2 regions of the Streptomyces sp. NPDC021096 genome follow, and region 2 is predicted to be linked to the other one. Evidence: riboswitches for the same ligand, from Rfam matches in the RefSeq annotation. Region 2 holds a riboswitch; the other holds the start of a gene.
What was found. Region 2 has a riboswitch for glycine ahead of gcvP (aminomethyl-transferring glycine dehydrogenase). Riboswitches for the same ligand answer to the same signal wherever they lie in the genome.
Positions count from the first base shown of each region.

Region 1: another riboswitch for glycine. It lies ahead of gcvT (glycine cleavage system aminomethyltransferase GcvT); the one in region 2 lies ahead of gcvP (aminomethyl-transferring glycine dehydrogenase).

Region 1 covers NZ_JBFADG010000028.1:22,635-26,029, forward strand. Annotated here, with positions in the region: gene AB0G59_RS25635 (enhanced serine sensitivity protein SseB) at 1-730, opposite strand, end outside; gene AB0G59_RS25640 (AAA family ATPase) at 865-1,518, opposite strand; glycine riboswitch at 1,677-1,773, shown strand; gene gcvT (glycine cleavage system aminomethyltransferase GcvT) at 1,924-3,039, shown strand; gene gcvH (glycine cleavage system protein GcvH) at 3,107-3,395, shown strand, end outside.
Region 2 covers NZ_JBFADG010000005.1:278,081-281,475, reverse strand. Annotated here, with positions in the region: gene AB0G59_RS11710 (DNA polymerase IV) at 1-360, shown strand, start outside; gene AB0G59_RS11705 (PRC-barrel domain-containing protein) at 297-653, opposite strand; glycine riboswitch at 835-953, shown strand; gene gcvP (aminomethyl-transferring glycine dehydrogenase) at 1,141-3,395, shown strand, end outside.

The sequences.
Region 1 (3,395 bases), on a different contig from region 2:
CACCCACGGGGTCGTGCGCCACGTCCAGGAAGACCAGCTGCACGGGCCAGGGAACGGGCACCTCGCCCAGGGCCCGGCCGAGGGCCTCCATCGCGGCGGACCGGCTCGCGGGGTCGGGCAGGTCCAGCTCCACGCCGACGAACAGCGCCGGGTCGGCGCCCTCCACGCTGGCCAGGGTGCGGCGCGCGGTCCGCACGACCTCGGCGGCCGCGAACTGCAGGCCCGCGGCGGCCAGGAAGGCGGTCGGCTCGTCCTGCCAGTCCGGCTCGAACAGGCGCACCCGGCCGCCGGTGGCCTCGCCGTCCAGGGCCGTGCGGCCGGCCCGGCACAGCGCGGCGACGGCGGGCGGCGGCAGGGGCGCGCCGACCGCGCCGTCCGGGTTGACCACGATGCCGACCTGCGGGGGCAGGCCCCGGGCGAATTCCACGGCAGGGGCCACGGCGAACGGCATCAGCTCGCCCACGACCTTCCGGAACTGCTCCTCGGAGCTGAAGACCGGTACGTACGCGGCGCCGTCCAGCTCCAGGGCGGGCAGGTCGAGGTCCCGGCTGTCGGTCCCGCCGCCGTTGGGCAGCGGGATCCACACGCTGCTGCGGCCGAGGACCTCCACGATGCGGGCGCCGGCGTCCGGCACGCCCAGGGAGGCGGCGAGCACCTCTTCGAGTTCGTTGGCAGGCCATGCCCCGGCCCCGCCACTGTGCTCCGGGCCCCACCCGTACTGCTCGGACACGCTCACCTGTCCCAACCACCGTCTCGTCACCACCGCACCCGCACCTTAACGGCTGCGCTCGCGCGGCGGCCGGGCGGTGTCCCGTATCGCGGCCGCGGCGGGGCGGGCATCCAGCCGAAACCCGACCCTGGCGGCTAGCCGAAGGCGATGGTCTCCAGGGCGTCGGCGGCGGGGCGGTCGAGGAGGGTGGTGGAGGCCGTGCCGGGCGGGACGCGGCCCGCGGCGGCGGTGGTCAGCAGGCCCGTCATCGCGCGGCGGTGGCGGTCGAAGGCCCGGCGGGAGACGCGGCGGCCGCGGGCCGCCTGGCCGGCGAGCGCGGTGTGCGGCTCCACGGCGAGCAGCAGCACATGGACCGCGCCGCCGCGCCGGCGCGCGTCGCGGGCGAGCCAGCGGCGCACCCAGGCGCGCTCCCCGCAGTCGTGCACCACCACGCTCGCGCCCGAGCGCAGGGCGCGGCGCAGCGCGGCGTAGTGGGCCAGGCGCACCAAGGGGCGGTAGGCCGCGTACGGCAGCCGGTCCGGCGTGCGGCGCTCGAAGCGGTCGCGGGCGTCCTGGGAGTCCACGCGGTGGACGGGCGTGCCCCGGCCGTCCACGGCGGCCACCGTGCGCCGTATCAGCGTGGACTTTCCGCTTCCGGGCAGCCCGGAGACGACGAGCAGATCGCCGAGCGGATAGCGCAGCTCGGTGCGGCCGCGGCCGCGCAGATCGCGCACTCCCGTGGGCGGCTCCGCCGACGGCGGCGGCTCCGCCGCGGCGTCCGGCACCTCCCCCTGGACGTCCGTACGCACCGTGATCGCCTTCCCTCCCCGTCCGTTGGCTGCCCCCTACCCACGGAATGTAAAGAAAAGGTAATCCAATTCATGGGGCCGTGGGCAGTCCCTCGCACGCTCGTACGTGCAATGATGTGCGCGCCAACGGCATGTCTATCAACTGCATACCGGCCGCTCGAATCCGCGCGGGAGAGTCCTGGTGCCCCTGGCACCGGGCGCCGAAGGAGCAAGTTCCTCCCTTGAATCTCTCAGGCCCCGTACCGCGCGGGTGAGGCAGATCTGAAAAGCGGGCCCCCGTTCCTCGCGGCGGCGGCCCCACCCAAGGTGCAAGCCGAGCCGTCCTTTCGGGGCTCTCGGTGAACCTCTCAGGTTCCGATGACAGATGGGGAGGCCGACCTCCGACTCGTGTCCGGGAGCCTGACCATGACCGATGCCCCCCGCCATACCGCCCTCGACGCGCTGCACCGCAGCCTCGGCGCCACCATGACCGACTTCGCGGGCTGGGACATGCCCCTGCGTTACGGGAGCGAGCGCGACGAGCACCTCGCCGTGCGCACCCGCGCCGGTCTCTTCGACCTCTCCCACATGGGCGAGATCACCCTTACGGGCCCCCAGGCCGGGCAGGCCCTCGATCACGCCCTGGTGGGCAACCTCTCCGCGCTGGCCGTCGGCCGCGCCCGCTACACCATGATCTGCGACGCGCAGGGCGGCATTCTGGACGACCTGATCGTCTACCGCCTCGCGGAGCAGGAGTACATGGTCGTCGCCAACGCCTCCAACGCACAGGTCGTGCTGGACGCGCTGACCGAGCGGGCGGCCGGCTTCGAGACCGAGGTCCGCGACGACCGCGACGCCTACGCGCTGATCGCCGTCCAAGGCCCGGCCTCCCCCGGCATCCTGAAGTCCGTCACCGACGCGGACCTGGACGGCCTGAAGTACTACGCGGGTCTGCCGGGCACCGTCGCGGGCGTGCCCGCGCTGATCGCCCGTACCGGTTACACCGGCGAGGACGGCTTCGAGCTGTTCGTCGCCCCGGCCGACGCCGAGAAGCTGTGGCAGGCCCTGACCGAGGCGGGCGCGGACGCGGGTCTGGTGCCCTGCGGCCTGTCCTGCCGCGACACGCTGCGCCTGGAGGCGGGCATGCCGCTGTACGGGCACGAGCTGACCACCGCCACGACGCCGTTCGACGCGGGGCTGGGCCGGGTCGTGAAGTTCGACAAGGCGGGTGACTTCGTGGGCCGCGAGGCGCTGCTGGCCGCCGCCGAGCGTGCCGAGAGCGCGCCGCCGCGCAAGCTGGTCGGTCTCGTCGCCACCGGTCGCCGGGTGCCGCGCGCCGGCTTCTCCGTCGTGGCCGGCGGCGAGGTCGTGGGCGAGGTCACCTCGGGCGCCCCCTCGCCGACCCTCGGCAAGCCGATCGCGATCGCCTACGTCGACGCGGCGCACGCCGCTCCCGGCACGGATGGGGTATCGGTGGACATTCGCGGCACGCATGAGCCGTACGAGGTCGTCGCCCTGCCGTTCTACAAGCGGGAACGCTGAGCCCCCCTCATCCCACCTGGCAAGACCCTTTGCACGACCACTCACGCGCGTACAGGAGAATCTAGTCATGAGCAACCCCCAGCAGCTCCGCTACAGCAAGGAGCACGAGTGGCTCTCGGCCGTCGAGAACGGCGTGGCGACGGTCGGCATCACGGAGTTCGCGGCCAACGCGCTCGGCGATGTCGTCTACGCCCAGCTGCCGGCCGTCGGCGACACCGTCACCGCGGGCGACACCTGCGGCGAGCTGGAGTCCACCAAGTCGGTCAGTGACCTCTACGCCCCCGTCTCCGGCGAGGTCGTCGAGATCAACGAGGACGTCGTGAACGACCCGGCGCTGGTGAACACCGCCCCGTTCG
Region 2 (3,395 bases):
GACCTCTTCGCGCAGGCCGCGAGCCGGGCGGAGGAGGCCGCCGGGGCCACCCCGCAGGACGGCCCCGAGCCCCAGCAGGCCCCGGAGGCCCCGGAGAGGCCCCACCAGTGGCTCCCGGGGCTGGACGTGCGGCACGCGCAGTACGGGAACGGCTGGGTGCAGGGCAGCGGCGTGGGGCGGGTCACCGTCCGCTTCGAGGAGCCCTGGTCCGGGCCCGGGCGGGTACGCACCTTCCGCGTCGACGACCCCGCGCTCGAACCGTCCGAGCCGCTGCCGCTCGTCCGCGCCCCGGAGGATCAGGTGCCGGAGGTCTCGGAGGTGCCCGGGGTGCCGGAGGTGCCGGGCAGTTCGAGCCCGTAGTGGTGGTACAGCTGCAGCTCCTGCTCGGGCGAGAGGTGCCGGCCCACCCCGAAGCCCGGTGCCTCCCTGATCAGGGCCCGGTCGTAGGGGATGCGCAGGACGTCGCCCTCGACACGGCTCGGCTCCAGCGGTACGAACGCGTCCCGGCCGAACAGTCCGGTGCGCACCGCCGCCCACTCCGGTTGCCCGGTCGCGTCGTCGAGGTAGACCTCGTCCACCGTGCCGATCTTCACGCCGTCGCGGTCGAAGGCCTTCCGGCCGATCAGACTGCGGGGGTCGATGTCGGTCTGCACGGTTCCTCCCTTGATCGCGCCTGCCTGCGCCGGGCCCCCGGACAACCCGCCCGCGAGCCCCCCGGGACGCCCCGCAGAGCACTTCGGAGCCCTTCGGTAACCACGAAAAGCCACAAAGCGGGAACCGGCCACTCGGGAGATCCGCCCGGAAAGCCGCGCTGGTAGGCTGGCGATTGGCCGCAGAACCCGTGCGGGAGAGTCCTCCGTCGAAACCCAGCCGATGCGCTGGGGGACGAGAGGGGGCGCCGAAGGAGCAAATCCTCCCCGGAATCTCTCAGGCACACGTACCGCACAGGCGAGGTCACTCTGGAAAGCAGGGCGGGCCCCGGTCAGGCACGACGCCGAGCCCTTCCTCACCGACGGTGAAAGCCGGGCCGCAGCATGGCCCGGTGAAGCTCTCAGGTTGACATGACAGAGGGGGAGGCCGTCCGGGTACCCGCGCCGTGGTACCCCTCGCAGGTCGTGTATGACCAGGAGGCCTCCGCAGATGACAGCCCACCGCAGCTCCCTTTCCGACCTGGAACGCGGCACTCCCTTCGAGGCCCGCCACATCGGCCCCGACGCGGGCGCCCAGGCCAAGATGCTCGCCCAGGTCGGCTTCGGCTCGCTCGACGAACTCACCGCGGCCGCCGTGCCCGAGGTGATCAAGAGCACCGAGGCGCTCCGGCTGCCCGACGCCCGCACCGAGGCCGAGGTCCTCGCCGAACTGCGCACCCTCGCGGACCGCAACCAGGTGCTCGCCCCCATGATCGGCCTCGGCTACCACGGCACGTTCACGCCGCCGGTGATCCTGCGCAACGTCATGGAGAACCCCGCCTGGTACACGGCGTACACGCCCTACCAGCCCGAGATCTCCCAGGGCCGCCTCGAGGCGCTCCTGAACTTCCAGACCGTCGTCGCCGACCTGACCGGCCTGCCCACCTCCGGCGCCTCCCTCCTCGACGAGGGCACCGCCGCCGCCGAGGCGATGTCGCTGGCCCGCCGCGTCGGCAAGGTCAAGAACGGCGTCTTCCTGGTCGACGCCGACACCCTGCCGCAGACCATCGCCGTCATACAGACGCGCGCCGAGCCCACCGGCGTCGAGGTCGTCGTCGCCGACCTCGCGGCCGGCATCCCCGACGAGATCGCCGAGCGCGGCGTCTTCGGCGTCCTGCTGCAGTACCCCGGTGCCTCCGGTGCCGTACGCGACCTGCGCCCCGTCATCGAGCAGGCCCACGGCCTCGGCGCGATCGTCACCGTCGCCGCCGACCTGCTGGCCCTGACGCTGCTCACCCCGCCCGGCGAGCTCGGCGCCGACATCGCGATCGGCACCAGCCAGCGCTTCGGCGTCCCCATGGGCTTCGGCGGTCCGCACGCCGGCTACATGGCCGTGCGCGAGCAGTTCGCCCGCAGCCTCCCCGGCCGCCTCGTCGGCGTCTCCGTCGACGCCGACGGCAACAAGGCCTACCGCCTGGCCCTGCAGACCCGCGAGCAGCACATCCGCCGCGAGAAGGCCACGAGCAACATCTGCACCGCCCAGGTGCTGCTCGCCGTCATGGCCGGCATGTACGCGGTCTACCACGGCCCCGAGGGCCTCGCCGCCATCGCCCGCCGCACCCACCGCTACGCCACCGTCCTCGCCGAGGGCCTGCGCGCCGGCGGGGTCGAGGTCGTGCACGGCTCCTACTTCGACACCCTCACCGCACGCGTCCCCGGCCGGGCCGCCGAGGTCGTCGCCGCGGCCCGCGAGCTCGGCGTCAACCTGCGGCTGACCGACGCCGACCACGTCGGCATCGCCTGCGACGAGACCACCACCCGCGCCCAGCTGGCGTCCGTGTGGGCCGCCTTCGGCGTGGAGGGCGATGTCGAGGCGATCGACGCCGCGGTGGCGGACACGCTCCCCGAGGGCCTGCTGCGCACCGACGAGTACCTCGCGCACCCGGTCTTCCACCAGCACCGCTCCGAGACCGCGATGCTGCGCTACCTGCGTCGCCTCGCCGACCGGGACTACGCCCTGGACCGCGGCATGATCCCGCTCGGCTCCTGCACCATGAAGCTCAACGCGACCACCGAGATGGAGCCGGTGACCTGGCCCGAGTTCGGTGCGCTGCACCCCTTCGCGCCGGTCGAGCAGGCCGGGGGCTACCTCACGCTCATCACCGAGCTGGAGGAGAGGCTCGCCGAGGTCACCGGTTACGACAAGGTCTCCATCCAGCCCAACGCCGGCTCGCAGGGCGAGCTCGCGGGCCTGCTGGCCGTCCGCGCCTACCACCGCGCCAACGGTGACGAGCAGCGCACCGTCTGCCTCATCCCGTCCTCCGCCCACGGCACCAACGCCGCGAGCGCCGTGATGGCCGGCATGAAGGTCGTCGTCGTCAAGACCGCCGACGACGGCGAGGTCGACGCCGAGGACCTGCGCGCCAAGATCGAGAAGCACCGCGACGAGCTCTCCGTGCTGATGATCACCTACCCGTCCACGCACGGCGTCTTCGAGGAGCACGTCGCCGACATCTGCGCGGCCGTGCACGAGGCCGGCGGTCAGGTCTACGTCGACGGCGCCAACCTCAACGCCCTGGTGGGCGTGGCCAAGCCGGGCGAGTTCGGCGGCGACGTCTCGCACCTGAACCTGCACAAGACCTTCTGCATCCCGCACGGCGGCGGCGGCCCCGGCGTCGGCCCGGTGGCCGTCCGCGCCCACCTCGCCCCGTACCTGCCCAACCACCCGCTGCAGCCCACCGCGGGCCCGGAGACGGGCGTGGGTCC